DNA from 4 places in the Oerskovia sp. PE-21s genome. Region 1 is predicted to be linked to each of the others. Evidence: riboswitches for the same ligand, from Rfam matches in the RefSeq annotation. Region 1 holds a riboswitch; each other region holds the start of a gene.
What was found. A riboswitch is a leader RNA that binds a small molecule or an ion and turns the genes downstream of it on or off. The one in region 1 is predicted to bind S-adenosylmethionine.
Positions count from the first base shown of each region.

Region 2: another riboswitch for S-adenosylmethionine. It lies ahead of ACZDYF_RS09050 (hypothetical protein); the one in region 1 lies ahead of ACZDYF_RS10715 (aminotransferase class V-fold PLP-dependent enzyme).
Region 3: another riboswitch for S-adenosylmethionine. It lies ahead of ACZDYF_RS12255 (ABC transporter substrate-binding protein); the one in region 1 lies ahead of ACZDYF_RS10715 (aminotransferase class V-fold PLP-dependent enzyme).
Region 4: another riboswitch for S-adenosylmethionine. It lies ahead of ACZDYF_RS08720 (methylenetetrahydrofolate reductase); the one in region 1 lies ahead of ACZDYF_RS10715 (aminotransferase class V-fold PLP-dependent enzyme).

Region 1 is NZ_JBUXJM010000004.1:431,851-438,989, forward strand. Features, by position in the region: gene ACZDYF_RS10690 (MBL fold metallo-hydrolase) at 1-634, opposite strand, end outside; gene ACZDYF_RS10695 (LLM class flavin-dependent oxidoreductase) at 701-1,750, opposite strand; gene ACZDYF_RS10700 (O-succinylhomoserine sulfhydrylase) at 1,865-3,124, opposite strand; gene ACZDYF_RS10705 (rhodanese-like domain-containing protein) at 3,145-3,609, opposite strand; SAM riboswitch class I at 3,616-3,708, opposite strand; gene ACZDYF_RS10710 (phosphotransferase enzyme family protein) at 3,783-4,610, shown strand; SAM riboswitch class IV at 4,708-4,822, shown strand; gene ACZDYF_RS10715 (aminotransferase class V-fold PLP-dependent enzyme) at 4,864-6,264, shown strand; gene ACZDYF_RS10720 (GNAT family N-acetyltransferase) at 6,388-7,139, shown strand, end outside.
Region 2 is NZ_JBUXJM010000004.1:97,866-105,004, forward strand. Features, by position in the region: gene ACZDYF_RS09035 (TM0106 family RecB-like putative nuclease) at 1-3,047, shown strand, start outside; gene ACZDYF_RS09040 (transglutaminase-like domain-containing protein) at 3,099-4,118, opposite strand; gene ACZDYF_RS09045 (hypothetical protein) at 4,264-4,980, opposite strand; gene ACZDYF_RS09050 (hypothetical protein) at 5,113-5,487, opposite strand; SAM riboswitch class IV at 5,593-5,704, opposite strand; gene ACZDYF_RS09055 (cold-shock protein) at 5,834-6,037, opposite strand; gene ACZDYF_RS09060 (polysaccharide deacetylase family protein) at 6,220-7,139, opposite strand, start outside.
Region 3 is NZ_JBUXJM010000005.1:244,842-251,980, reverse strand. Features, by position in the region: gene ACZDYF_RS12265 (ABC transporter permease) at 1-38, opposite strand, end outside; gene ACZDYF_RS12260 (ABC transporter permease) at 58-1,008, opposite strand; gene ACZDYF_RS12255 (ABC transporter substrate-binding protein) at 1,133-2,785, opposite strand; SAM riboswitch class IV at 3,076-3,187, opposite strand; gene proB (glutamate 5-kinase) at 3,259-4,401, opposite strand; gene obgE (GTPase ObgE) at 4,652-6,175, opposite strand; gene rpmA (50S ribosomal protein L27) at 6,266-6,523, opposite strand; gene rplU (50S ribosomal protein L21) at 6,599-6,907, opposite strand; gene ACZDYF_RS12230 (dodecin family protein) at 7,127-7,139, opposite strand, start outside.
Region 4 is NZ_JBUXJM010000004.1:21,077-28,215, forward strand. Features, by position in the region: gene metE (5-methyltetrahydropteroyltriglutamate--homocysteine S-methyltransferase) at 1-1,380, opposite strand, end outside; gene ACZDYF_RS08720 (methylenetetrahydrofolate reductase) at 1,401-2,450, opposite strand; SAM riboswitch class I at 2,563-2,665, opposite strand; gene ACZDYF_RS08725 (outer membrane protein assembly factor BamB family protein) at 2,881-4,311, shown strand; gene ACZDYF_RS08730 (glycoside hydrolase family 31 protein) at 4,488-6,758, opposite strand; gene ACZDYF_RS08735 (glycoside hydrolase family 15 protein) at 6,755-7,139, opposite strand, start outside.

The sequences.
Region 1 (7,139 bases):
GCGCGAGCCGGTCGGCCCGGTGCTCGCGGTACGACCGCACGACGACGGACAGGTCGTCCAGGTGCGGGCCGTGCGCGGGCAGCATGGTCGCCGCGCCGAGCGACTCGAGCAGGTCGAGGCTCGCGAGGTAGTCGCGCAACGAGCCGTCGGGCACGGCGATGACGGTCGTACCGCGGCCCAGGACGGTGTCGCCTGTCAGCACGCTGCCGTGCGGGCCGTCGTCGGGGAGGCGGAAGCTCGTCGAGTCGCCCGTGTGCCCGGGTGTCGCGAGCACCTCGATCCGCAGGCCGGCCGCGTGGATCGTCTCGCCGCCGAGCAACGGCGCTGCGTCGCGGGAGCGAGCCGGGTGACAGTGCGCGGGGTCGGCCGCGCGGACCGGTGCGCCCGTGAGCTCGGCGAAGCGTGCCGCCCCTGCGGTGTGGTCCGCGTGGCGGTGCGTGATGAGGACGAGCTCGACGGGCGGCCCGGCGGCCAAGGTCGTGAGGTGAGCGACGTCGTCGGGCCCGGGGTCGACGACCACGCGGGTGCCCGCCCCCGGTGCGGCCAGGACGTAGGACCTGGTCCCGTCGAGCGTCATGGGTCCAGGGTTGGGGGCGAGCAGCACCGAGGCCTGGCTCGTGACGAGGACGGGCACGCCCGACGGCGCCGCGTGGGCGGGCCGTCGGGTGCGGTCGTCGCTCGGTGGGGTCACGGCTCGGCGTCAGTCTCCGAGCGCGGCCGCGAGCAGCTCGATCGTCTGCGTGCGGCCGGGCGTCGCGTCGAGCGACTCGTCGGCGCGCGAGCCTGCGACGGGCACGACCATGACCTCGTCGACGCCGTGCCGGGAGGCGAGCTCGCGCACGCGGCGGGCCGCGGCCTGGGGCTCGTCGACGATCCAGCGGTCGAGCATCTCCTCGGCCATCTGGGACGTGAGCCCGTCGAGCGGCGTGGACGCGGCGTCCTCGACCGTCTCCTGGGCGCCCAGCGGCTTCCCCGAGCGCAGGCGGGCCATCATGCGCGCCTGCGGCAGCGCGCGGGCGCGTGCCTCGTCGAGCGTCGGGGCGACCGACACGTTGACCGTCAGGAACGTCTCCGGCGCAGGGTGCTCGGCCGACGGGCGGTAGCCGTCGCGGTAGAGGGCGAGGATCTCGTCGATGCCGGCGCCCGAGAAGTGGTTGGCGAACACGTACGGCAGGCCGAGCTCGGCGGCCAGGCGCGCGGAGTAGTCGCTCGACCCGAGCAACCACACGGTCGGCACCGACTCGGCGGCCGGAGTCGCGTGGACGTCGTAGACCTGACCGGTCGTGAGGCGGACCGAGGCGCCCTCGGAGCTCATGAGCGAGCGGATGTCCTGGACGTGCTGGGGGAAGCGGTCGACGTCGGACGTCGGGCCGCTGCTGCGCAGCAGGGCGGTGACGACCGGGTCGCTGCCGGGCGCGCGCCCGATGCCCAGGTCGACGCGCCCCGGAGCCATGGCCTCCAGGACCGCGAACTGCTCCGCGACGACGAGCGGCGCGTGGTTGGGGAGCATGACGCCGCCCGACCCGACGCGGATCCGCTCGGTCACCGCGGCGGCCGCCGAGATCATGACGGGCGGTGCCGACGCCGCGACCGCGGGCATGTTGTGGTGCTCGGCGAACCAGTAGCGCGTGAAGCCGAGGCGGTCGGCGAGGCGCACGAGGTCCAGGGAGGCGGCGATGGCCTGGGCGGAGGACTGTCCCGAGCGGACGGGGACGAGGTCGAGGACGGAGAGGCGCGGCGAGGTAGTCATCGCCTGGTGCAACCCCGGGATACGGCCGGGGTATTCCTGCGCGGCCGCTGGGTGCGGAGTACGTGTCGTCGTCGGGCAGGTTTCACGACACGTACTCCGCACCCGGCGGCACGGTCAGCGGCGCAGCGCCTGCTCGACGTCCTCGATCAGGTCGAGCGGGTCCTCGAGGCCGATCGACAGGCGCACGGTCGTCTCCGCGATCCCGACGGCGGCACGCCCCTCCGGCCCCAGCTTGCGGTGCGTCGTGGTCGCGGGGTGCGTGATGAGCGACTTGGCGTCACCCAGGTTGTTGGAGATGTCCACGACCCGCAGGGAGTCGAGGAACTGGAACGTGCGCTTCTTGAGGAGCTCGGGGTCGGTGCCCGGGTCGTCGGCGCCCGGCACGTCGAGGTTGAACGTCACGACCGTCCCGCCCCCGCTCTGCTGGGCCTTGGCGAGCTCGACCTGCGGGTGCGAGGCGAGGAACGGGTAGCGCACGGCCGTGACGCCGGGCAGATCCTCGAGCGCGGTCGCGACCTGGAGGGCCGAGGCGTTCTGCGCCTTGACGCGCACCGACAGCGTCTCGAGCCCCTTGACCAGGACCCAGGCGTTGAACGCGCTGAGAGAGGGGCCCGTGTTGCGGATGAAGGTCTGGACGGGTCCCTTGACGTACTCCTCGGAGCCCAGGATCGCGCCGCCCAGCACACGGCCCTGACCGTCGATGTGCTTGGTCGCCGAGTACACGACGACGTCGGCGCCGAGCTCGAGCGGCTTCTGCAGGACGGGGGTGGCGAACACGTTGTCGAGCACGACGACGGCACCCGCGGCGTGCGCGAGCTCGCTCACGCGGCGCACGTCGATCACGTCCTGCATGGGGTTGGACGGGGTCTCGAAGAAGACGACGTCCGCGGGGGTCGACAGCGCCTCCTCCCACTGCGAGAGCACGTGACCGTCGACGTAGTCGGTGCGCACGCCCCACTTGGCGAAGATCTCGTCGAAGATCACGAGCGACGAGCCGAACAGCGCGCGGGCCGCGACGATGCGCGACCCGGCACCGACCAGCGCCGCGAGCGAGGTGAAGACCGCGGACATGCCCGACGCGGTCGCGTAGCAGGCCTCGGCGCCCTCGATGAGGCGCAGCCGCTCCTCGAACGTGTGCACCGTCGGGTTGCCGTAGCGCGAGTAGATGAAGCGGTCGACCTCGCCCGTGAACGCGGCCTCGGCCTCCGCGGCGCTCCCGTACACGTAGCCCTGCGTGAGGAAGAGCGCCTCGCTCGTCTCCTCGAAGTTGGTGCGGGCGTGGCCGCCGCGCACCGCGAGCGTGTCGGGACGGACCGAACGGGGGAGGGGGCCACGACCCGAGCCGCCCGGGACGCCGGCGGGGATGCGGAGCACGCCGTCCCCGGTCGCGGCGCTCACGACTGCGTCCAGGGCAGGCCCGCGGCGCGCCAGCCGTCGGAACCACGGTGACCGGCGCCGTCGAGCGCTCCCTCGAAACCCTCGAGGACGTTGTACGCGGGACCCAGCCCCGCGGCGGTCGCGGCCTTGGCCGCGCCGATCGAGCGGGCTCCCGAGCGGCACAGGAAGACGACCGGACGCTGGGGGCTCAGCCCGGCCGCGGTGAGCTCCGCGACGAACGCCGGGTTCGGGCGGCCCGCGACGTCGACCCACTGGGTCAGGACGGGCTCGCGGCCCGTCGAGGACAGGTCGGGGACCCCGACGAAACGCCACTCGGCGTCGGTGCGGACGTCCACGAGGACGGCGCTCGGGTCGCTCTGGAGAAGGGTCCACGCCTGCTGGGGCGTGATGTCGCCGGCGTACCCGTCGGCGGGACGGGCGTCGGGGACCGGGGCAGCGGTCGCGCGGTCGGGGGCACTCATGGTGATCCTCCATCGGTCGTGGCGGTAGCACCCTCGCCCGTCACCGGGGGGTTGCTGCGGCGTCATCGTGCCAAGTCACTCAGCCGCTCTGGATGGTTGCGTCGGATCGTACGCCACCGTGACCACGGAAAAGAACAGGTGTCTCGCAGGGTGGTCGGGCTAGGTTCCTGCGCATGAGCCACCTCCCCGAACCCGACCGCGCGCCCGACCAGGCCGAGGAGCCCCTGGCCGGTGGGAACTCGACGACCGTGGTGCGGCGAGGCGACACCGTCCGCCGCACCGCAGGGCCCTGGACGCCCACGGTCCAGGCGCTCCTGCGGCACCTGCGCGCACAGGGCGTCACCGAGGTGCCCGAGCCGCTCGGGACGGACGAGCAGGGGCGCGAGGTGCTGTCCTTCCTCCCCGGTGACGTCGGGAACTACCCGCTGCCCCCGTGGGTCTGGGACGAGTCGGTGCTCCGGGGCGCGGGCGCGCTGCTGCGGCGCGTGCACGACGCGAGCGTCGGGTTCCTCGACGCACGCACCGCTGCCCCCGTCCTCGACGCTCCGCCGGCGGCCCCCACCTGGCAGACCGCGCCGCACGAGCCAGCCGAGGTCGTGTGCCACAACGACGTCGCCCCGTACAACCTGGTCTTCCGTGACGGGGCCGTGGTCGGGCTCATCGACTTCGACACCGCGAGCCCCGGCCCCCGGATCTGGGACCTGGCCTACCTCGGCTACCGGCTCGCGCCCCTCGTGGCGGACGCCGGGGACTCCGCGGGGGGCGACGCCGTCGGGCGGCTGGACCCGTTGGCGCGGCTCGACGTGCTGGTCGCCGCCTACGGGATGGCGTACTCGCGCCGGGAGGTCCTGACCGTCGTGGTCGCGCGGCTCGACGAGCTCGCGGCGTTCACGGACGAGCGTGCGGCCGCGACCGGACGCGACGACCTCCGGGAGCACGCGGCCATGTACCGGGCCGACGCGCGGCGCGCTCGGAACCTCGCGGACTCCTCGCCCGTCTGAGCCCTCTTGCCCGCCTGACAGACCACCCTGACCACCATCCGAGACGCGGTGCCCACCGGTTGACACGCTCCGCGCGCCTCGACCATCCTGGACACCAGGTCATGAGTGCCAGCGCAAAACCCCGGTTTGCTGGCCGGCAACCCTCCTCCGCGGTGGGGTGCCCCGGGTGACGACCAGGTCCCTCTCTATCAGGAGGGGGGCAAGCGCGGAGGGGCCGGCACGGCGAACTCCGACGACCACCGGAGGACGTGCCATGAGCGCACATGCAGTCATCGAAGCCCCTACCTCGTGTGCCGTGCTGCCCGTCGTGGGCGGCGACACCCTGGTCCCCCTCGTCGACGGGCGCAGCGTCCCGTACGCGAACCTCGACGTCGCGGCCTCGGCCCCGGCGCTTCAGGTCGTGGCCGACCGGGTCACCGAGGTCCTGCCGCTGTACGCGAGCGTGCACCGCGGTGCGGGCTACCTCTCCCAGGTGTCGACGGCCCTCTACGAGGCTGCGCGCCAGACCATCGGCGCGTTCGTGGGGGCGCGCGAGGACGACGTCACGATCGTCACGCGCAACACCACGGACTCCCTCAACCTCCTCGCGGGCTGCGTCCCGGCCCAGGCCGACGGCTCGCCGGGGCGGGTGCTCGTCCTCGACGTCGAGCACCACGCGAACCTCCTGCCCTGGCAGCGCACGGGGGGCGCCACGGTCCTGGTCGGCGGTGCGACCGTCGCCGAGACCCTGTCGGGCCTGCGCGCCGAGCTCTCGCGCTTCCCGTACGCGCTCGTCGCGATCACGGGGGCCTCGAACGTCACGGGCGAGTCGTTGCCCCTCGCCGAGGTCGTGGCCGCGGCGCACGACGCCGGCGCGCGCGTCCTGCTCGACGGCGCACAGCTCGTCCCGCACCGCGGCGTCTCGCTCGCCGCGAGCGACGTGGACTACGTCGCGTTCTCGGGGCACAAGACGTACGCGCCGTTCGGTGCGGGCGCGCTCGTGGGCCGCCGCGACTGGCTCGACACCGGCACGCCCTACCTCGCCGGCGGTGGCGCGGTGCGCAACGTGACGCTCGACGGCACCACGTGGCAGAGCGCCCCGGCGCGGCACGAGGCCGGGTCGCCCAACGTGATCGGCGCGGTCGCGCTCGCCTCCGCGTGCGACGCGCTCGCGGCCCTCGAGCCCGGCGTGCTCGTCGCGCACGAGACCGAGCTGCGGGCCCGCCTCGTCGAGGGCCTGGAGGCGATCGACGGCGTGCGCGTCGTGCGCGCCTGGGCCGACGCGGTCGACCCCGTGGGGGTCGTGACGTTCTCGGTCGACGGTTCCGACGCGGGGCTGGTCGCGGCCTACCTGTCGGCCGAGCACGGCATCGGCGTGCGCGACGGCCGCTTCTGCGCGCACCCGCTCCTGGCGCGGCTGGGCTTCCCGGCGGGGGCGATCCGGGCGTCGATCGGGGTCGGCACCACGGGTGAGGAGATCGACCGGCTCGTCTCCGCGCTGCGCACCTGGGTGAGCGAGGGGGCGAAGGCCCGGTACGAGGTCGTGGACGGCTGCTGGGTCGTGAGCGACGACCCGCGACCGCTCCTGCAGGTCGCGGGGCTCTCGGGCCTGTTCGCGACGGCCGCCGCGGGCAACATCACGGCCGCCGTGGGCTGCGGACCCGCCCCCGCCTGAGCACCCTCTGACCTGCGCAGACGCTGCCTGGAGCGCAACGTTCACCGGGGCGTCACCTCGCCGTTCACGAACGACCGTTCCGTGGTCTTGGCGGCGACGCCTGCGTGTGTTCTGATATGCGCTGTGCAGCACGATGTCCACCTTGAAGGCCACGGGTTCCGCCTCGAACCCCTGGCTGTCGCGCACGCCGGTGCGCTGGCCCAGATCGTCGATCCGTCGATGTGGGCAGGCATGAGTACGACCCTCCCCGAGGGGGAGGTCGGGATGGTGAACTTCATCGAGGACACCCGCGCCACGCGCGCGCTGACGGCGTTCGCCGTCGTCGACGCGGGCTCGGGTCTCGTGGTGGGGAGCACCGCTTTCCGTGACCTGTCGCTCGACGACAGGCGCGTGGAGATCGGGCGGACCTTCTACGCCCGTTCCACGTGGGGGAGCCTCGTCAACCCGGTCTCGAAATGGTTGCTGCTCCGACATGCGTTCGAGTCGTGGGACGTGCACCGTGTCGGCTTCCGGGTCGACGCGCGCAACACGCGCTCCCTCGCCGCGATGCGTCGCCTCGGCGCGTACGAGGAGGGCGTCATGCGTGGTCACCGCACGGCTCCCGACGGGACCCGGGCCGACTCGGTGTGCTTCTCGATCCTGGCGCACGAGTGGCCCGGCGTCGAGCTCGGCCTGCTCGCCCGGATCACGAGCCCGCGCATCGTGCCCGTGCTCGGCCCGGTCGGGCTGACCGCCTCTGGGGAACCCGATGCCGTGGGTCCTGGGGCCGGGGTGCCCGTGGGACCGCCGGTCCTCACGGTGGTACCGGCCGTCGGCGAGCTGTCGCTCGCGGGAGCCGGCGGCTTCGACGCCGTCGCAGGGTCGTCGTCCGACCG
Region 2 (7,139 bases), 330 kb from region 1:
GCCTGGCGGCGCGCACGTTCGAGACCCTGCGCGTCCAGGCGCGGCTCCAGGCCGGCCTGGTCGACGTGCCGGTCGACGGGGGAAGGGTGCCAGACGTCGGGCCGGGCCCCAGCGGGTCGGTCACGTGGAGCACGCCCGCCGCCGGGGGCAGCGGGGAGGGAGCCGGTCCCGAGGGCGCCGCCGAGCCCGAGCAGCACACCCTGTCCTACGTCGTCGTCGACCCCGCCCCGCTGCGCGACCTGCCGCGCCCCGACCCGGGCGACGTGTTCTTCGACTTCGAGGGCGACCCGCTGTGGTCCGCGCCCGACGCCTCGCCCGAGGGCATCGTCTGGAACATCGACTACCTGTTCGGGCTCGTCGAGCGACCGGCCAGCCCCGGCGAGAAGCCGCCCTTCACCGCGTTCTGGGCCCACGACCTCGACCAGGAGAAGCAGGCGCTCGTCGACTTCGTCGACTACCTCGCCAAGCGCCGCGCCCAGTACCCGGGGCTGCACGTCTACCACTACGCGTCGTACGAGAAGACGCACCTGCTCTCGATCGCGGCCCGGCACGGCGTGTACGAGCAGGAGGTCGACGACCTCCTGCGCGAGGGCGTCCTCGTGGACCTCTACTCGACCGTGCGCCACTCGCTCAAGGTGTCGGCGCCGTCGTACTCGATCAAGAAGCTCGAACCCCTCTACATGGGCGACCAGCTCCGGGGCGGGGACGTCACGGACGCCGCGGCGTCGGTCGTGGCGTACGCGACGTACTGCGCGGCGCGCGACGCGGGCCGCACCGAGGAGGCCGAGCGCCTGCTGCACGGCATCGCCGACTACAACGAGTACGACTGCCTCTCGACCCTGCGCCTGCACGAGTTCCTCCTGGGGCTCGCGGGGCGCGCCGCTCCCGCGACCTCCGCCCCGGGCCCGCTCGCCGTCCCCCTCGGCGACGGCTGGGAGGACGACCGGCCGCCCGCGCTCGAGCTGACCGACGCGGAGGTCGCGCGCCGCGCCAAGCGCGCCGAGGCCGAGCAGGTCGAGCTCGACGTCTGCGCGCTCGCGGGCGGCGTGGACGGTCGCGCGGGGGACGGACGGACCGACGACGAGGAGGCCGTCGCGCTCCTGGGCGCGGGCGTCGGGTACTACTGGCGCGAGGCCAAGCCGTTCTGGCAGGAGTTCTTCGCACGCCTCAAGGAGCCGGTCGACCAGTGGCAGACGCCGCGTGCGTACTTCCTCGTGGAACGGGCCGAGGTGATCGAGGACTGGGCGAAGGCCACGCCGCGCAGCAACCCGTCGCGTCGCCTGCGCCTGTTCGGCGAGCTGCCGGACGGGTCGGAGCTCAAGGCCGGGTACGACGGCGCCACCGCGCTCTTCGAGGGGTCGGCACCCGAGGGGATCGAACCCGCGCACGGCGCGGTGCGGTGGTCGACGGGGAGCGTGCGCGTCCACGGCGTCGAGCGCGGACGGCTCGGGAACGGCCGCGAGGTCGACGTCCTCGACGTGCGCCTGCCCGTGCCCAAGGGGGTCGCTCCGCACGACGCGCTGCCCATGGCGCTCGCGGTCGGGCAGGTGCTGCCGACGCCGCAGCAGGAGGCGTCGATCCGGGCGCTGGCCACGACCGTGCAGGCGCAGAACCCCGCCGGCGTCGCTGCGCCCCTGGTGCTCCCGGACCACCCGGCGCTCGACCTGCTCCGCCGTCGCCCGCCGCGCACGGTGTCCGGCGACCCGCTGCCCGTCCTGGGCGACGGCCCCGAGCGGTACGTCGACGCCGTGACCGACGCGGTCAGGGACCTCGACGGCTCCTACCTGGGTGTCCAGGGCCCGCCCGGCACGGGCAAGACCCACCTCGCGTCCAAGGTCGTCGGCCGCCTCGTCGCCGAGGGGTGGCGCGTGGGCGTCGTGGCGCAGTCGCACGACGTCGTCGAGAACGTCCTCGCGGGCGTGATCACCAAGGGCGGCGTGCCCGCGGACCGCGTGGGCAAGAAGGCCTCGGGTCCCAAGGGGCGCGACGTGTCGGCCGTCGGCCGTGAGGTGGGCGCAGGCCTGCCCGACGAAGTCGCGGCGGCCGCCCTACCCGAAGGGTCGCGGCTCGTGCCCTGGCGCCTCGTCGACTCCCCGCAGACCGCGGCCTTCGTCGCCGAGGGGCCCTGCGTCGTCGGCGGGACGGCCTGGGACTTCGCGCACGCCGAACGCTTCGGCGACGGCGAGCTAGACCTGCTCGTGATCGACGAGGCCGGGCAGTTCTCGCTCGCCAACACGATCGCGGTCTCCCGGGCCGCGCAGAGGCTCCTGCTGCTCGGCGACCCGCAGCAGCTCCCGCAGGTCTCGCAGGGTCAGCACCCCGAGCCCGTCGACCAGTCGGCGCTCGGGTGGCTGACCCGTGCGGGTGGCGGGCACGACGTGCTGCCACCCGAGTTCGGCTACTTCCTGGCCCGCTCGTGGCGCATGCACCCCGCGCTGTGCGACGCCGTCTCGGAGCTCGCGTACGAAGGGCTCCTGCACGCGGAGGCCGCCGCGGGCGAGCGGGTCCTCGTGGGCGTCGAGCCCGGCGTGCACGTCGTCGAGGTCGAGCACGCGGGCAACGCGGTGTCCTCGGTCGAGGAGGCGCAGGAGATCGTGCGGCAGGTCAAGGACCTGCTCGGGACGACGTGGTACCCCGGGGGGCCCGGTGGGTCGGACGGCGCCGCACCGGCCTCGCGAGTACTCACGGAGGACGACTTCGTCGTCGTGGCCCCCTACAACGCGCAGGTGTGGACCGTGCGCCACGCGCTCGCGGCCGCGGGGCTGGGCGACGTGCGTGTCGGCACGGTCGACAAGTTCCAGGGCAAGGAGGCGCCCGTCGCGATCGTCTCGATGACGGCCTCGGCGCGCGAGGACGTGCCGCGCGGCATGGAGTTCCTCCTCTCGCGCAACCGCGTCAACGTCGCGGTCTCGCGGGGTCAGTGGTGCGCGGTCGTGGTCCGCTCGCCCCGGCTCACCGACTACCTGCCAAACCACCCCGAGGAGCTCGCCGAGCTGGGCGCGTTCATCGGTCTGTGCAGCTCGGGCAGCCGCTCGCCGCTCCGCTGAGTGCGGGGTAGCTGTCGTCGTGTCGGGCTCCCGACGACGACTACCCCGCACTCAGGCCGTCGGCGGCCTCAAGCTGTCGGCAGCGTCGAGGTGCCGGTCGGTGAGGTCGAGGTGCCGGTCGGTGAGGTCGGTCCATCTGCTGGGTCCCGTGAGGGAGAGGGTGCGCACCCGTGGCCCAGGATGCAGGCGGTCGTCGGCGGCATAGCGTTCGGTGAGCTCGTCCTCCGCCTCCTGGTCGCCCTGGTCGGCACGGACGAGCAGTTTCGCGATCTCGTCGACCAGCGTGAGGTCGGCGCCCTCGAGGTTGTCGTCCGTGCTCATCGCCCCCCACGTGTCCCACAGCAGCAGCTCGTCCCCCTGACGGTGGGCCAGCTCGAACACGACGTAGTCGTGGACGAACCAGTCGCCGCGGAACGGCAGCCCCGGGTCCACCCCGAACAGGTCCGCGTCCGCCAGCCCGGCACGGAGCGCGAGCCAGGCCGTGGCTGCGGGGACGAACGGTAGAGCCAGGTCCTCGGCCACGTCCCCCGTGCCCCGTGGAAGATCCAGGGGGTCGAACGGGAACGCCGGGTCTCCCGCGGTGAGCTCTGGGTCCCAGCGCACCCAGCGGCCGTCCGCCCAGTGCTCGACGACGACGTGATCGTGGTGGAAGCCGGGCGTGAAGTACGAGACGAACCCCACGCGGGTCCTGGCGGGGATGCCGTGCTCGCGCAGCACTCCGACCGTCAGCAGGGCGTGGTCCCGGCAGCAGCCTCCCACCCGGTCGCAGACCTCTCGGGGCTCGGTGAGCGCGGTCCCGTGCCGGGAGTGGTCGAGGTCGAGGATCGTCGCGAGCCACCGGCTGTCGACGTCCGTGGCACGCTCGGCCGGCATGACCGCAGCCTCGGCGCGATAGTGCGCGATCACGTTGCGCGCGACCTGCCCCAGGGCGTCCGGTGCGGTGGGCGCTGCCCGCAGGAGGTGGGCGTGCTCCCCGGGCGAGGAGTACGGCGAGTGGGCCACCCAGCGGGCGACCGCGGGATGGACGGCGGTCGCGCCGACCTGCTCGAGGCGGTTGGACGGGTCGTTCATCGGATCCTCCGAGGTCGCGGGTCACGAGCGGCGTGATGCCGGGCACCAGTGTCGACCGCGTCGCGCGACAGGGCAATGCCTCGGCCCGGCGGCCCGTCGGCTCCGTCCGAGCGACGGCCGAGCGACGGCCGGGCGGACGAGGTCCTCAGAAGTCTCCGAACCCGCCGAAGTCCCCACCGCCGAAGTCCCCACCGCCGAAGTCGCCGAAGCCCCCACCTAGGTCGCCCCCGCCTCCGGCCTCGGTGAAGTCGCCGCCGCCGGCGTCGCCGGCTCCGGGGTCGCCGGCTCCGGGGTCGCCCTCGGTCGCGCCCGGGTCGCCTGCGCCCGAGGTGCCGCCGTCGCCCGCGAAGTCGGCCGTGGGGTCGCCGAACATCGGGCCGAACATCATGTTGGCGACCGCGGAGCCGATCACGACGCCCGCGATGGTGCCGAGCATGCTCGAGCCGATCATCGAGCCCATGCCCGGCCCGCCCGGCCCGCCCTGCCTGCCGCCGAACGACCGTTCGAGCGTGCCGGGGTTGCGCATCTCGGCGCGGGTCGCCATGCGGGCGAGCGACTGCGGGTCGTCGGAGGTAGCGCGCTCGGCGGGCGGCACGTTCTCACCCAGCTCGGTCAGCACGCGTCGACGCTGCTCGGGCGTCAGCCGCTCGAACGCCTCGGCGTGCGCCTGCTCGACGGCCTCCGGGGGAGCCGTGCGCAGCAGGTAGCGGTAGCGGTCGATCGCGACGTCGTCCTCGCTGCGCGCGGGGCCGGTCCGGGCAGGGGGTGGCGTGCCGTAGGCGGGCGCACCGGGACGGTCTGCCGAGCCGTGGGGCCCGTCGTCCTGCGGGGCGCGGCCGAGGAGGCGGTCGAGGAATCCCATGAGCGTGTCCTTCTGGTCGAACCGTCGAGGGCGGGTGCCCTCACCGGTTCAACGCGGCGCCCGGCCCGCCCGTTCCGCCGAGTGCATGATCCGGCTGTGAGACGCCCGGCGAGTCGCAGCCGGATCACGCACTTAGCGGCGAGCGTGGGGCGGCTCCGGCGCCGGACCCACCCCGCCGACCAGCCGCACGTTGAGCGCCCGTCCCGCGAGCTCGAGCGCGTGGTACTGCTCGTGCACCCGCACGGTCGCCCCGGGGTCGAGGGCGAGGCTCGTGTGGTGCCACACCCGGCACGCTCCCTCGCCCGTCGCGTACTCGACGACGACCTCGGTGCCGCCGCTGGTCGTGCGCACCGCGAGCACGACGCCCTCGCGCCATCCCCAGGGCCGGTTGCGGAGCATGCGCTCGTGGACGGGGTGCAGCAGGTGCCCGGCGTCGAACCGGTCGCACACGGTGGGCGGGGGACAGGCGACGACCGTCGCCCGGCGTTCCATGACGCGCTCGGCCATGGTGCTCCTTCTCTCCGTGCCCGACGACGGGGCTCACCCGCGTGCGCACGCCCACCCGGGAGGCTCCCCGGATGAGGGGCACGAGGAGGCGCCCTACGACGTCGGGCCTCGCTCTTCCCCCACGGTCGTGGGGGCGGGTCTTCCTCCGGGAGCACCGTGCGCGTCGCGCGGTTGCCGGACCAGCACGCCGGAGGGCGGTTCGCTGGTCCTCTGGACCGTTCTCAGTTCTACCACGGCGTCACCGACCGAGCACAGGGAGCACCTGGTCCTGGACGCACGAGTGCCCCCGACCGAGACGGTCGGGGGCACTCGTTCAATGATCAGCTACGCCCGGAGGCGAGTGAGATCAGAGCGGGCGGATGTTCTCCGCCTGCGGGCCCTTGGGGCCCTGCGTCACGTCGAACTCGACGCGCTGGTTCTCCTCGAGCGAGCGGAAGCCCTGCGTCTGGATGGCGGAGTAGTGCGCGAACACGTCGGCGCTGCCGTCCTCAGGTGCGATGAAGCCGTAGCCCTTTTCGCCGTTGAACCACTTCACGGTTCCCAATGCCATGGGGATCTCCTTCTAGAGTTTCAAACAGCTCCATGATCTGGAGCCGAACATCACGGTGTTCGTCGTCAACTCTTGGGTAACAAGGTTCGCGGTGGCATGGGGCCGTTGCGCAAGGACAAGCGAGGCACTGCAATCTCACCGGCTACGGTACAGGGGTTACTCCGACTGTGCTAGCCCTGATGCTAACGATTGAAGTACGCCTGCCCGCCAACCAGGTCAGGGCCGAGCAAATCGGGCACCGTCACGAGCGTGTAGCCGGCAGCCCGCAGACCGTCCACGATGCCCGGGACGGCGTCGACGGTCGAGGCGTGGATGTCGTGCATCAGGAGGATCGCCCCAGGTCGGACGCCTGCGAGCGCCCGCTCGGTCGTCATGGCCGTGTCCTTGTTCTTCCAGTCCTCGGTGTCGACGTCCCACAGGATCGCCGGCTCGTTCCGCTCGGAGAGGACGCTCGTCACAGTGTCGCTCCTCGCGCCGTACGGAGGGCGTACGAGGGTCGGTCGGACGCCTGACGCGGCCTCGACCGCGTCCGCCGTCGACGTCAGCTCGTCCGTGATCTGGTCCGAGCCGAGCTTGGACAAGTCCGGGTGGGACCAGGTGTGGTTACCGATGGCGTGCCCTTCGGCGACCTCGCGGCGGACCAGGTCGGGGTGCGACGTGACGGACCGGCCGACGAGGAAGAACGTCGCCTTGGCCTGCTTCTCGGCGAGGGTGTCGAGCAGGCGCGACGTGTGCTTGCCGGGTCCGTCGTCGAACGTCAGGGCCACGCACCTGAGCACCGAGCAGTCCGGGGCTCCCGGGGACGCGGGCGGCACGGGCGGGGTCGTCACGGGGGGTTCGACGGGCGGCGGCGTGATCCCCATGAACGGGGTGCCGCTCGACGCGGTGTCCGCGAGCTGCTTCCCGACCGCGGACAGGACCGTCCGCGTCGCGTCGGGCTCGAAGCGCACGGCCAGCTCTCCGTCCGAGCGGGCAGAGACCAGGCCGGGGGAGAAGACCAGGGTCGCGGCGCCGTCGGGCCCCAGGCGAACGTCCCGGAAGGTGTCCTCCGACGCGGGCACCGGCTCCTCGAACCCGAGCCCGGCCTGGTCGAGCGCCGCGT
Region 3 (7,139 bases), on a different contig from region 1:
GTCTCCGGGACGGTGTAGGTGTCGAGTCGTGCGGTCATGATGTCCTCCTCCGTGCCCTCACGCCGCGGCGGAGGGCTGGCGGGTGGTGATCCGGGGGTCGAGCACGGGGTAGAGCAGGTCCACCAGCAGGGTCACGACGACGAAGACCAGGGCCGAGAAGACCACGATCGCCTGGACCACGGGCACGTCCTGCTGGTTGACCGCGGTCACCGTCAGGCGACCGACCCCGGCCCGGGAGAAGACCGTCTCGGTCACGACCGCACCGGCCAGGAGTCCCCCGACCGTCACGCCGAGCACCGTGAACGCCGGGATGGACGCGTTGCGCAGGGCGTGACCGAAGTGCACGCGCGCACGCCCCGCGCCCTTGGCCCGAGCGGTCTCGACGTAGGGCTCGGCCAAGGTCTGGCGCAGGCTGCGCGAGAGGACCTGCGCGAACGCGGCGCTCGCCGGGATCGCGAGCGTGCACGCCGGCAGGACGAGGCTCTCGAACCCCTCGTTGCCCATGGCGGGGAACAGCCGCAGCTCGAACGAGAACCACTGGAGCAGGAGCAGCCCCACCCAGAACGTCGGCAACGAGATGCCCAGGGCCGGCAGCGACGCGAGCGCGTGCCGGAGCCAGCGGGCACGCGGGAAGGTGCTCGCGAGCGCGAACGCGGCTCCGCCGACGAGCGCGAGCCCGAGGGCCAGGGCCGTGAGCTGCAGCGTCGGCGGCAGCGCCTCGGCCAGGAGCTTGGTGGCGGGCGCCCCCGAGGAGAACGAGCGCCCGAAGTCCAGGTGCACCGCTCCCCACAGACCGTGCGCGTACTGGACCAGGACGGGGCGGTCGAGCCCTTGCTCGGCACGCAGGCGCGCGACGAGCTCGGGGTCCGAGAGGTCACCGTCGGCTCCGGCCGCCTTGATCGAGGCCGCGTCGCTCGGCAGGACGTAGAGCAGGAAGAAGGAGATCGTGAAGGCCGCCCACAGGACGAAGCCTCCCTGCCCCAGGCGGCGGGCGATGTACCGGCCCATGGTCGGCTCCTCTCGGGTGGTGGCGCGCAGGTGGTGACGCGGGTCGTGACACGCAGGTGGTCGGCTCGGTGGCGGGAGCGCCGGCCCGGCGGGACGCTCGCGACGCGTCCCGCCGAGCCGCTGCTCAGTCCTGCTGGACCCAGGCGCCGTAGAAGTCGAGGCGGGTCGACGCCTCGAAGCCCAGGCCCTGGACCGTGTCGGCCGCAGCGATCGTCGTCGAGAGCTCGTAGACCGGGATCGCGTGCCCCTGCTGGACCAGGAGACGCGCAGCCTGGGTCACGAGCTCCTGCCGCTCGGCCGGGTCCGTCGACGCGGCCGAGCGGTCGAGCAGGTCGTCGACCTCCTCGGGTGCCCGCTTGTTGATGTTGCGCGCGTTGGCCGAGAAGATCGTGCGCAGCACGTCGGGGTCCGAGCGCGTCAGGTTGTAGTAGTCGAAGTCGAAGTCCCCGGACTTCTTGAGCTCGGTGGACTCGGCGACCGTGACCTGCTTGAGCTGGAGGTCCACGCCGATCTTCGCGAGCTGCTGCTGGACGAGCTCGAGCGGCTCGGCCACCTGCCAGAACGTGACCGTGGTGGACAGCCGCTGACCGTCCTTGACCCGCACACCGTCGGCGCCCTCGACCCAGCCGGCGTCGTCGAGGAGCGCCTCCGCACCGTCCGGGTCGTACGCGAGGTCGTCCGAGACGTCGGCCCACAGCGGGGTCGAGTGCGACAGCACGCTCGTAGCAGGCTCGTCCTGCGGGGTCAGCAGGGTCGCGGCGATCTCCTCGCGGTCGATGCCCTTGCTGATCGCCTGCCGCACCGCCGGGTCGGCGGCGAGCGGTCGCGACTCGTTGGGGAAGAGGTTGAAGACGACGCCCGGGTTCGCCCGGTACGCGAGCCAGAAGCCGTTGCCGTCGAACTGCGGCAGGTCGACCGTGCTGATGGCCGCGGTCGCGTCGATCTGGCCCGAGAGCAGGCTGCCGGTACGCACGCTGGCCTCGGGCACGAACTTCACGGTCACGGTGTCGAGGTACGCCTCCCCGGTGTGGTCGTCGGCCCCGGAGGCCCAGTCGTAGCCGGCGACCTTCTCGAGCACGACCTCCTGGTCGAACGTGTAGGACCTCACCGCGAACGGCCCGGAGCCCACGAACTTCCCGGCGCACCGGTCCTCGACGCTGAGCGCGGCGGAAGCGGGCGAGAGCAGTCCGAGCGAGAACGTCGAGGACGCCTGGAGGAACTGCGCGCTGGGTGCCGAGAAGTCGACCCGCACGGTGCGGGGGTCCACGACCGTGGTTCCCTCGTACCCGACGAGGTAGCCAGAGCCGAGCGAGGCCGCCGCGCCGAGCTCGACGATCTTGTCGAAGTTCGTCTTGACCGCGGCCGCGTCGATCGGCGTGCCGTCGGCGAACGTCGGCCCCTCCCGGAGCGTGAACGTGAAGCTCGTGGCGTCCGCGTCGACCTCCCAGCTCTCCGCGAGCCACGGCAGGATCTCGCCCGTGTCCGGGTCCTGCGCGGTGAGCGAGGCCACGGTCTGGCGGGCCGAGGCGATCGCGTCGTTGTTCCCGACCTGCTGGGGGTCGATGCAGTGCGAGTCGACCGTGACCGCGAAGGTGAGGTTGCCGCCCGGGACGGGCTCCGCCGTCGGGCCGGGGGACGTGCCGTCCGCGGTGCTGCCGCCACCGGAGCCGCACGCCCCGAGCAGGAGCGCCGTCGCGGCGAGCGAGGCCGCGACGAGCGCGCGGCGGGACGGGGCCGTGCGGCCGCCGGGGCCCGAGGGCCAGGTCGAGAGGGACATGCGAGCAGTGCTCCTTCGGTCGTGCGCGCCGTCGGTCCGGCACGGCCGGGGCGCTGAGGGGTCGCCGACGGACCGTGGGTGCGTCGGATCGACGCCGGGCTCACGGTGAGCGGCGGTGGGGGCCGTCAGGGGACGGCGAGGGTGGGACGGGATGTCGGCAGCACGTCAGGAGCGGCGAGGGGTCAGCCGCGTGTCAGCGACAACAGAGCACGAGGGTCCCCGCGTCGAGGCAGCGGACACCCCTGCCGTCGAGCCCCTGTTGCGTTCCGAGTGCGCGCATCGCCCGTTCCTCCGTGTGCTTACCGCGCCCGACGGGTCGCGGTCAGGTACCACCCGGAGCACCCCGTCACGTCGAAGGGTTGCTGGCCAGCGAGCCGGGTCTTGGCGCTGGCGCTCTTCACCTGCCGCACAGGAAAGCCGCCCGAGGCCACCGAGTCAAGGGGTGAGCAGACCGTCCCACCCCGTGAGACGACTCAGGACGCCTTGCGCTTGCGCCCCACGAGCACGAGGTCGTCGCGGTGCACGATCTCGCGGTCGTACCCCTCGCCGAGCTTGTCGCGTAGCTCGTGCGTCGAACGGCCGAGCAGGTCCGGGATGTCGCTCGAGTCGAACGCGACGAGGCCGCGCGCGATCACGCGCCCGTCGGGGGCGACGAGCTCGACGGGGTCGCCCGCGTCGAAGTCTCCCGTGACGCCGACCACGCCCGCGGGCAGCAGCGACGCGCGTCCGCCCAGCACCGCGGCGACCGCCCCCTCGTCGAGCTCGAGTCGTCCGCGCGTGCGGGCCGCGTGCGCGAGCCACAGGCGCCGGCGCGTGGTGCGCTTGCCCGTCACGGCGAACCAGGTCCCCACCTCGTGCCCCGCGAGCGCGCCCTCGGCGTGCGCGGCCTTGGTCAGGACGACCGGGATGCCCGAGCCCGTCGCGATGCGCACCGACTCGAGCTTGGTGAGCATGCCGCCGGTCCCGATCGAGCTGCCCCGGCCCGTGACCTCGATGCCTTCGAGGTCGAGGGCGGACCGGACCTCGCGGATGCGCTGCGTGCCCGGGCGCGAGGGCGGCCCGTCGTACAGGCCGTCGACGTCGGTCAGCAGGACCATCGCGTCGGCGCGCACCAGGTGCGAGACCAGGGCCGCGAGACGGTCGTTGTCCCCGAAGCGGATCTCGTCGGTCGCGACCGCGTCGTTCTCGTTGACGACCGGCACGATGCCCAGGTCCAGGAGCCGCTCGAGCGAGCGCTGCGCGTTGCGGTAGTGCCCGCGGCGGATGGTGTCCTCGGCCGTGAGGAGCACCTGGCCCACGCGGATGCCGTACTCGGCGAACGCCTGGGCGTAGCGGGCGACCAGGAGCCCCTGCCCCACCGAGGCCGCGGCCTGGGCCGTCGCGAGGTCGCGCGGTCGCGCGCTCAGGCCCAGCGGACCGATCCCCGCGGCGATCGCCCCCGACGTCACCAGCACGACCTGCCCGCCCGCCGCGTGGCGGGCCGCGATCACGTCGACGAGCGCGTGCAGGGCCGGGACGCTGAGGTGCCCGTCCGGTCCGGTGAGGGACGAGGAGCCGATCTTGACGACGACCCGGTGGGCCGTGGCGACCTGGGAGCGTGCGGAGAGCGCATTCACGGGCTCATCATCCCGCGCCGGGCGCTCGGACGGGGCGCCGTTTCACCGTGTGACACCTCACGGTGGGACGGCGTGGGCGGCATGCCGCCGGCCCCGGCCCGACGACGACGCTCCCCCTGGGCGCCCGTGCCGCCCGGGCGCGGGGTCGACACCCCCGGGGACGCCGCAGGGCGGGCACGACCCGAGGGGCCGTACCCGCCCTGCGGGCGGACGTGCACGGTCGACGACGCTCGTCGACCCGCGCGGGAGGTCAGTCCTGGTCGGGGTCCGTCCAGTGGCCGGACTCGCGCTCGGTCCAGAGCTCGGCGCGGGCCTCGGCCTTGGCGTCCATGCGCTCGGTGTACTCGCGGCGCTTGTCCGACCGGGTGGGGCGCGAGGTGTCCTCGAGCCGCAGGTCGGAGCCGCGCGGGCCGCCGAGGAGCTCGGAGCCCGTGATGAGCGTGGGCTCCCAGTCGAACACGACGGCGTTCTTGTCCGAGCCGATGCGCACCTCGTCGCCCGCGACGGCGCCGGCCTTGAAGAGCTTCTCCTCGACGCCGAGACGCGCGAGGCGGTCCGCGAGGTAGCCCACGGCCTCGTCGTTCGAGAAGTCGGTCTGGCGGACCCAGCGCTCGGGCTTGGAGCCACGGACCTCGTAGTAGAAGCCGGTCTCGGCACCACCCTTGCGGGTCACGGTGAAGCCCGCGTCGTCGACGGCCTTGGGGCGCAGGATCGTGCGCGCCGGGGCGGGGGCCGGGGCCTCGCGGCGGGCCTGGTCGACGAGCTCGGCGAGCGCGAACGTCAGGGGGCGCAGGCCCTCGTGGCTCGCGGTCGAGATCTCGAAGACGCGCAGGCCGCGGGCCTCGAGGTCGGGGCGCACGAGCTCGGCGAGCTCGCGGGCCTCGGGGACGTCGATCTTGTTGAGCACCACGAGGCGCGGGCGCTCGTTGAGCGGGAGCCGGGCCCCCTCGATGTCGAGGTCGCCCGCGTAGGCGTCGAGCTCGGCCTCGAGGGCCTCGAGGTCGGAGATCGGGTCACGATCGGGCTCGAGGGTCGCGCAGTCGAGCACGTGCACGATCACGGCGGTGCGCTCGATGTGGCGCAGGAACTCGAGGCCGAGTCCCTTGCCCTGGCTCGCGCCGGGGATGAGGCCGGGGACGTCGGCGACGGTGTAGCGCGAGTCGCCCGCCTGGACCACGCCCAGGTTGGGGACGAGGGTCGTGAACGGGTAGTCGGCGATCTTGGGCCGGGCTGCGGAGATCGCGGCGACGAGCGAGGACTTGCCCGCGCTCGGGAACCCGACGAGCGCGACGTCGGCGATCGACTTGACCTCGAGGACGAAGTCGGCCTCCTCACCGGGCTCGCCGAGCAGCGCGAAGCCCGGGGCCTTGCGGCGCTGGGAGGCGAGCGCGGCGTTGCCGAGGCCGCCCCGGCCACCTGCGGCGGCGACGTACTCGGCGCCCTCGCCGACGAGGTCGGCCAGGACGTTGCCGTCGGTGTCCTTGATCACGGTGCCGTCGGGCACGCGCAGGATCAGGTCCCCGCCGTTGGCGCCGGCGCGGTGGTCACCCATGCCCTGGGTACCGGAGGTCGCGTGGCGGTGCGGCGAGTGGTGGAACTCGAGGAGCGTCGTGGTCTGGGAGTCGACGACGATCCGCACGGTCCCACCGTCACCCCCGTTGCCACCGTCAGGGCCGGCGAGCGGCTTGAACTTCTCCCGGCGGATGGAGGCGCAACCGTTGCCGCCGTCACCGCCGGAGGCGTGCAGGACGACGCGGTCGACGAACGTGGCCATGGAAATGGTCCTCTCAAGCAGGGGGGAAGAACACCAGGAGGGGCGCACCGCGTCGGTGCGCCCCTCCTGTCAAGCGTGCTGCGTCGTGGATCAGGCCTCGGCAGAGACGATGTCGACGACCTTGCGCCCGCGGCGCGTACCGAACTGGACCGCACCGGCGGTCAGGGCGAACAGCGTGTCGTCGCCACCGCGACCGACGTTGTTGCCCGGGTGGAAGTGGGTGCCGCGCTGGCGGACGATGATCTCGCCGGCGCTGACGACCTGGCCACCGAAGCGCTTCACGCCGAGGCGCTGGGCGTTGGAGTCACGACCGTTGCGCGAGGAGCTCGCGCCCTTCTTGTGTGCCATGTCGAACCTGCTTTCGTGCTGGAAGAAGAGGGGGTGGGATCACCTGCGGCGGCCCTCACGAGCCGCCGAGGGAAGTCACTTGATGCCGGTGACCTTGAGGCGGGTCAGCTGCTGACGGTGACCCTGGCGCTTGCGGTAGCCGGTCTTGTTCTTGTACTTGAGGATCGTGATCTTCGGGCCCTTTTCGTCCCGGACGACCTCAGCAGTGACCTTGACCTTCGCGAGCGCCGCAGCGTCGTGGGTCACCTTCTCCCCGTCCACCAGCAGGATCGCAGGAAGCTCGACGGACTGTCCGGCACCAGCCGACAGACGGTCGACGACGACGATATCGCCGACGGACACCTTCTCCTGGCGGCCACCGGCCTTGACGATCGCGTACACCACGTTGTTGCTCATCTCTTCTAGTCTTGGCGTGCTCGCCATGTCTGGTCGTCTTGGCAGGACTCAACACACCGTGGCGTGCGAGTGCGACCGGACCATGGGCACACGGGACCAGTGCGCACCGAGCGCACCGACGTTCAAGGGTACGGGAATCCCGGAGGCAGGGTCAAATAGCCGCCCGTGCTGGCACGGGTCAAGCCGGCGCGCCCGCCGAGCCCACCGTCAGTCGAGGACG
Region 4 (7,139 bases), 410 kb from region 1:
GATGGTCGTCGTCGGCAGCAGGGGGAGGTTCAGCTTGGCCTGCTGGGCGGCCGCGCGCTCGGCGTAGTCGCCGCGCGAGAAGTCGCCCTCGGTCAGGGCTGCGGCGCGCTCGCGCACCGCAGGCACGACGACGCCGCTCGCCACCGCGCGCGAGGCCACCGCGGCGCGGGCCGTCTCGATCTGCTCGGCGACCGCGTCACGACCCTCGGTCAGCGCTCGGGCGAGGATCGCGACCTCGCCGACCTTCTGGTCCGCGAACGCGAGCCAGTCACGCAGGCGGGCGTCGATCGAGCCGTTCGTCCAGTTCTCGTCCTCGACGTCGTGCGGGACGTGCAGGAGCGAGGTCGACGTGCCGACCGTGACGGCGCCGGCGCCCAGGCCGGACAGGTCGTCGACGAGCGCGAGCTTCGCCGCGAGGTCGGCGCGCCAGATGTTGTGGCCGTCGATCACGCCCGCGACGACGGTCTTGTCCGCGAGGCCCGCGACGGGGCCCGCCGGGACCGCTCCCTTGACGAGGTCGAGCGAGATCGCCTCGACGTCGGTCGCGGCCAGGAGCGCGAGGCCGTCGTGCTCACCCTGGAGCCCGCCGAACGGCGCGCCCACGAGGATCGCGGGGCGCTCGGTGCCCACCGCGAGCTCGGTCGCGAGCACGCGGTACGCCTCGGAGACCGCGGCGTGGACCTCGGCGGCCGGAACGTCGATCGAGTCGGACACGAGCGCCGGCTCGTCGAGCTGCACCCACGGTGCACCGGCCGCGGCCAGGGCGCGCAGCAGCTCGACGTACACGGGCAGGACGTCCGCGAGGCGCGAGAGCGGGCTGAAGCCGGGCGCGCTGTCGTCGGCGGCCTTGGACAGCGCGAGGAACGTCACGGGCCCGACGACGACGGGCCGGGTCACGACGCCCGCGTCCTTGGCCTCGACGAACTGGCGCACGACGCGGTCGTCCGCGAAGCGGAATGGCGTGGACTCGCTGACCTCGGGGACCAGGTAGTGGTAGTTCGTGTCGAACCACTTGGTCATCTCGAGCGGGGCGTCCTCGCCGGCGCCGCGCGCGACCGTGAAGTAGCCCGCGAGGTCCAGCGCGCCCTTCTCGTCGGTGAGCGACGCGAAGCGCGACGGGACCGCCCCGAGGAGAGCGACGACGTCGAGCACCTGGTCGTAGTAGGAGAACGAGCCGGGCACGGCGCCCGACGAGGCGTCGAGGCCCAGGTCGACGAGACGCTGGGCGGCCGCGACGCGCAGCGCCGAGGCCGTGGCCTCGAGCTCGTCGGCCGTTGTCCTGCCGGCCCAGAAGGACTCGACGGCCTTCTTGAGCTCGCGGCGCGGGCCGATGCGGGGGTAGCCGAGGACGGAACCGGAGGGGAACGTGGGTGCACTCATGGTGAATACCTCTGAACTGGTCAGACCGAGGAGCTGCCCAGGGCAGGCTCGGCGGAGGGAAGGGGAGTGCCGGAGACCCACGGCCCGCTGGCCAGGTCGGGGGTGCGGGACGAGACGCCGCTGGCGTCCCCCGCTGCCCCACCGCCGAGGTCGACTCCCTCGAGCAGGTCTAGAGCGGCTTGGTGCTTGTTGAAGGTGTAGATGTGGAGGCCGGGCGCGCCGGCCGCGAGGACCTGGCGCGCGAGCTCGACCGAGTGCCGGATGCCCAGCGCGTGGCGCGCGTCCGGGTCCGGCTCCGCCTCGAGGGCCTCGACGACGCGGCGCGGCGCGGGGACGCCCGTGAGCTCCTCGACACGCGCGAGGCGGGCCGGGTCCGTCATGGGCAGGAGGCCCGCGAGGATGGGGATGGTCACGCCCGCGGCGCGCGCCTCGGCCACGAAGTCGATGTAGGACGACGCCTCGTAGAAGAGCTGCGTGATCGCGAAGTCCGCTCCGGCCTGCTGCTTCTGCCAGAGGCGGCGCACCTCCTGGGTGCGGCTCGTGCCCGCGGCGAGGTTGCCGTCGGGGAACGTCGCGACCGCGATGGTCAGGGGGCGGGCCGCGCCGCGCAGCGCGACGCTCGGGCTCGCGGCGCAGCGTGCGGCCTCGACCTCGCGCAGCAGGGCCACGAGCTCGGTGCTCGACCGCACGCCGTCCTCGGCGGGGCGCCAGTCGGGCTGGTCGCGCGGAGGGTCCCCGCGCAGGGCGAGGAAGCTGCGCACGCCCGCGTCGAGGAAGTCCGTGATGACGTCCTCGACGTCCTCGCGCGAGGCGCCCACGCAGGTCAGGTGCGCGATGGGCAGCACGGGCGTGCCGTGCAGGAGCTGGCTGATGACGCGGCGCGAGGTCTCGCGGTCCGTGCCGGCCGCGCCGTAGGTGACCGACACGAAGTCGGGTGAGGTCGCGACGAGGCGGCGGGCCGTCTCCCAGAACTTGGGCGCGGCGTCGGGGCGGCGCGGGGGCATGAGCTCGAACGACACCGTGGGCCGCGGTGCCTCGTGCCCGAAGTGCCCCAGGTCGACGATGCTCATCGGGCGGCCGTCAGGAGGGTCGTGCTGGTGGTGGCCAGGGCGGCCGGACGGCTGGCGCGGGGGACCCCGGTGCGGTGCAGGGGTGCGCGGAAAGATGCCTCGGTCATGAATCGCTCCATCGAACCTGGCTGTAGCACCCGTACCCGCGAGAGGCTTCCGTTGGGGGGTTGCTGCGGTGTCAACGAGCCAGGACTCTCGACCGCTCTGGATGGTGTTGACGATCGTAGGGGGAATCCATGATCTGAGCCAATATCTGCTCGAAGCGTGAGACGGAGGGGTCCGGAGTGGTTCCTCGGCCCCGCTCCGGCGTCCGTCCACGCGGTCGCAGATCCCTTCGTCGGTCCCTGCGGTCGCCCTTCCAACGTACGCCTGTCGGCGCCCTCCCGGACCGCCGGGCGATCCTCCCCGACGTCGCCGCTATGCTCCGGGCGTGCCTCGCCGACGCAGCCAGCAGCAGGTCTCGTTCGTGCTCGACGACTCGTCCGAGGGTGTCGACCCGGGCTCGGGCGTCCCGGAGCCTGCTCGTCGGGAGCGGACGCGACGCCCCCTCACCCGTACGGCACGACGGCGTCGCGCCGCCCGTCTGGTCGGCCTCGCCGTCGGTCTCGGAACGCTCGGGGTGGCGGCCGCGGTCGTCGTGACGCGCGACGGGGCGGCCCAGGACGACGCGCTCGAGACGCTCCGCTCGTCCGAGGACAGGATCTTCGACCTCACCTACGCGCCGCGTGCCGAGTGGAGCGTCGACCGCGACGGGGGCCAGCCGCTCACCGTGGGGGACCTGCTGGTGGTCCCGGGGCGCTCCGGGACCGTCGGGTACGACCTCGGGTCGGGCGACGAGCGCTGGCGGCTGGACGACCTGACCCGGCAGGTCTGCGCCGCCGACCAGGTGCGCGCCGAGGGAACGGCGGAGGTGTCGGCCTTCGTGTGCCTGGGCCAGGGGGAGGAGGCCACCGCGGCCCGACTCGTGAGCGTCGACGGTGCGGTGGTGGCCGAGGTAGAGATGGACCCACGCTGGGGCGAGGCGGTCGCCGGTCCCGGCGGGACGGTGCTCCAGGCCGCCAGAGACGAGACGGGGGTCGTGGTCCGGTCCGTCGACGTCCGGACGGGCACGGTGGCGTGGGAGCGACGGCTGACCGTGAGGGAGGACGCGCAGGACCCCCTGTGCGCGACGGAAGGTGATGCCGTCCGTGCGGTCTACCGGTCGGGGACGGTGGCGGTCCACGGATGTGGCGTCCTGTCCTACCTGACGCCTGGGGGGCAGGTCGTCGACGAAACGTCGGCGATGGTGCAGGTCATCGCCCTGGGCAACGGGTCCTACCTCCGCTCGTCGGGGACGGCCGTCGCGGGACCTGTCGAAGCCGTCTCGGCCGACAGCACGGTGCTCTGGACGAACGAGGGGCTCGTGCTCGGGGAAGGTGCCCGCGACCTCCTGGCGCCTCACCTCGTCCTGCTCGACCAGGGGGAGGCGCTCCTCGCCGTCCACAGGGACGGCACGACCGCCTGGACCGCACCGGTCGCCGCGCGTCAGGTGCTCGTCCGCGGCGCGGACGTCGTGATGGTGCAGACGGTCGACCGGGAGACGGTCGCCCTGGACGCCACGACGGGTGAGGAACGGTGGCGGCGGGCGGCCGACCCCGCGTCCGGTGCGGTGTCGTACCGCGTGACCGGCACGTTCACCGACGGTTTCTCCGCGCTCCTCGTCGTCCCCACCGCGCCCGGCACGAGCTCGGTCACCGCCCTCGACCTGGCGACGGGCGACGTGCGATGGACCCAGGAGCACACCGGGGACCCGTACGAGCTGGCCGCTGGGGGAGGTCGGCTGCTGAGGATCGACGAAGCCCAGGTCACGGCTTTCGGCTGACGGCGTCAACAAGGCTCCGGTGCTCAGGTGCCGACGACGGACACGGGCCGTCACCTGTCGTCGTAGGAGCAGCACGTGCCTCGGGAGCAGTCACGCGGACGAGACAGGGCCCTACCCGTGACCACGGGTGGGGCCCTGCCTCTGGCGCGGCGTCGTCAGTCGCCCGGCCGGAGGGGCTACCTCGCGAACACCGGAGCCATGTCGTCCCAGGCCGCGGCGCGCACGTACACCGGGATGACGTCGCGCGGGACGTCCCGCGTCACGAGGACCCCGGAACCGTGGGCCTCGCCGGTGGCGGGCCGCCCCGTCCAGGCGTCGATCCACTCCCCGGCGGGGAGGTACGTGGTCCAGGTGGGCGCGCCCTCCTCGGTCACGGGGTGGACGAGCAGGTCGTCACCGAGCTGGAACTCGTCGGCGTGCTCCCACACGTTCTCGTCGTGCGGGTGGTCGACGAACAGCCCGCGCATGAGCGGGGCACCTGTCTCGATCGAGTGCCGCGCCTGCTCGGCGAGGTAGGGCACGAGGCGCTCGCGGAGCTGGGCGTAGGCGCGGAACACGTCGACGACCTCGGGGTCGTCGTTGGTCTCGGCCACGTACCAGGGGGTGCGGTCCCGCAGGGGGCGCTGGTGGTGGTTGAACTCCGAGTGGTACTGCATGACCGGGCTGAACGTCGCGGCCGCGACCCCGCGCAGGTAGAGCTCCGAGCCGGGCACGGGCCCGGAGAAGCCGGCGAGGTCCCAACCCCAGTAGACGATGCCGCACGCAGAGGCCGTGATGCCCGCGTTCATGGACCAGCGGAACGCCTCCCACGTGGAGTTCTCGTCCCCGGCCCAGTGCAGGCCGTGGGCCTGCGACCCGGTGAACCCGGCGCGGGAGAACGTCACGGGAGCCTTGCCGTTCGCGCGCAGCAGGTCGCCGAACGCGCGGGCGTAGTGCACGGGGTAGAGGTTGTTGCCCTCGTCGCCCTTGCGGCCGTCGCCGTACTGGAGGTCGTCGCCCCAGGCGTGCTCGCCGCCGTCGGTCTTGAAGCCGTCGACGTCGAGCTCGGCGACGAGGTACTGGCGGCGCGCGGTCCACCACTCGCGGCCCTCGGGGGTCGACAGGTCGGCCATGAGGGACTGCGGGAACCACCAGCCGCGGTTGTGATAGGCGCTGCCGTCGGCCTCGCGGACCGCGTGCCCGGCCGCGACCATGGCCCTGCCCTCGGCGAGGACCTGCGCCTCGTGGGGCACGTCGGGGCCGAGGTCGTGCTCGGTCTTGAGCAGGGGGATCTGCCACAGGACGACCTTGATGCCCCGGGAGTGCAGCTCGTCGATCATGCCCTTCGGGTCCGGCCAGGCGCCGTCGGCCGGGTACGTGAAGTCCGAGGCGGCGTGCGGGGCACCGTCGGCGTTGGTCTCGTAGCGGGCGTCGCGGAAGATCGTGATGCCCTCCTCGTCGCTCCACGCCTCGATCACGACGACGCTCACGGGGACGTCGAGGTCGCGGTGCGCGTCCATCTGGTCCATGACGAGCTGCTGGGTGTTCCACTCGTTGCCCGACGCCCACAGTCCGAGGACCCACGACGGGAGCTCCTCGGCGCGGCCGACCTCGTCGCCGAACGCCTTGAGGACCTCGGTGGGGCTGCCCTCGTAGACGCCGACGTCGAGCGCGGCGTCGTCGCCCAGCGCGGCCTCGACGACGAGCAGGTCGGGCGAGGACGCGGCGACGTCGTACCAGGTGCGCCGCGACGTGCGGACGTGGAAGCCCCAGCCGGAGCCGCCCACGACGTGCGCGAACGGCATCGGCATGTACGTGCGTCCCGTCGCGCCCTGCGACTTGTACTGCTCGAACACGACGGCGTCGAGGCTCCTGCCGCGCTGGTCGACGGTGTCGAACCGCTCGCCGAACCCGACCACGTGCTCGGACGCGTCGAGGCGGAACGCGAACCGCACGCGCCGGGCGCCGTCCTCGTCGGTCCACCACTCGACCGAGCCGGGGACGACGAGCGGGTGCTCGTCGGCGGGCACGCCGCCCACCGTCACCCCGCGGGCCCCGGCCGGGGCGGTCGAGGTCCACGTCCCCGCGCTGACGTCGAACCACTCGGTGGCGGCGTCGGCCGTCGTGAAGCGGTAGCGGTAGCGGCGGCCCGCCTCGAGGGTCGGGCTCGTGGCGTGCCAGGCGCCGTCGGCCGTGAGCTGGCCCGCCTGGGCCGCGGCGAGGTGCCCGTCGCCGCCCGCGAGCGCGGCCGCGTCCGCGGGGGACACGGACCCGGGCGCGGCGGCGAACGTCGTGACCTGCGAGCCGTCGTCCCACTCGCACGCGACGGCGACGTCGGCGGGGGCGTCCTCGACGACGACGCCGAGGCTCACGGAGGACCCGGCCCCGGGGTGCACGGGCAGGCGCTGGTCGGCCGACGCGGCGTAGGGGTGGCCGATGCCGGCCGGGCGGTGGATCAGGGTGGTCATGGGTGCGGCTCCGTGTTCGGGTCGGTCGTCAGGAGGCCGAGCTCGTCGGCCAGGATCAGGTACATGCCGTGGGACCACAGCAGGGGCCGGGCCACGGGACCCCAGCGCTCGATCCACTCGTCGCGGGAGCCGGGGTGCATCAGGTGGTCGGGGACCTGCTCGGGCATCTGCCCGTCGGGTCCGGCGTGCGAGGCGATCCACCGCAGGTGGCGCCACGCCTCGTCGGTCCGGCCCGCGCGGGCGTGGTTCCAGCCGAGGAGCGCGGACAGCAGCAGCCACTGGCCGCCGCCGTAGAAGACGTCCGCGCGGAAGCGGTGCACGCCGCCGTCGACGTCGAGGTCGCGCGCGACCGCGTCGAGCGTGGCCTCGGCCACCGGCGAA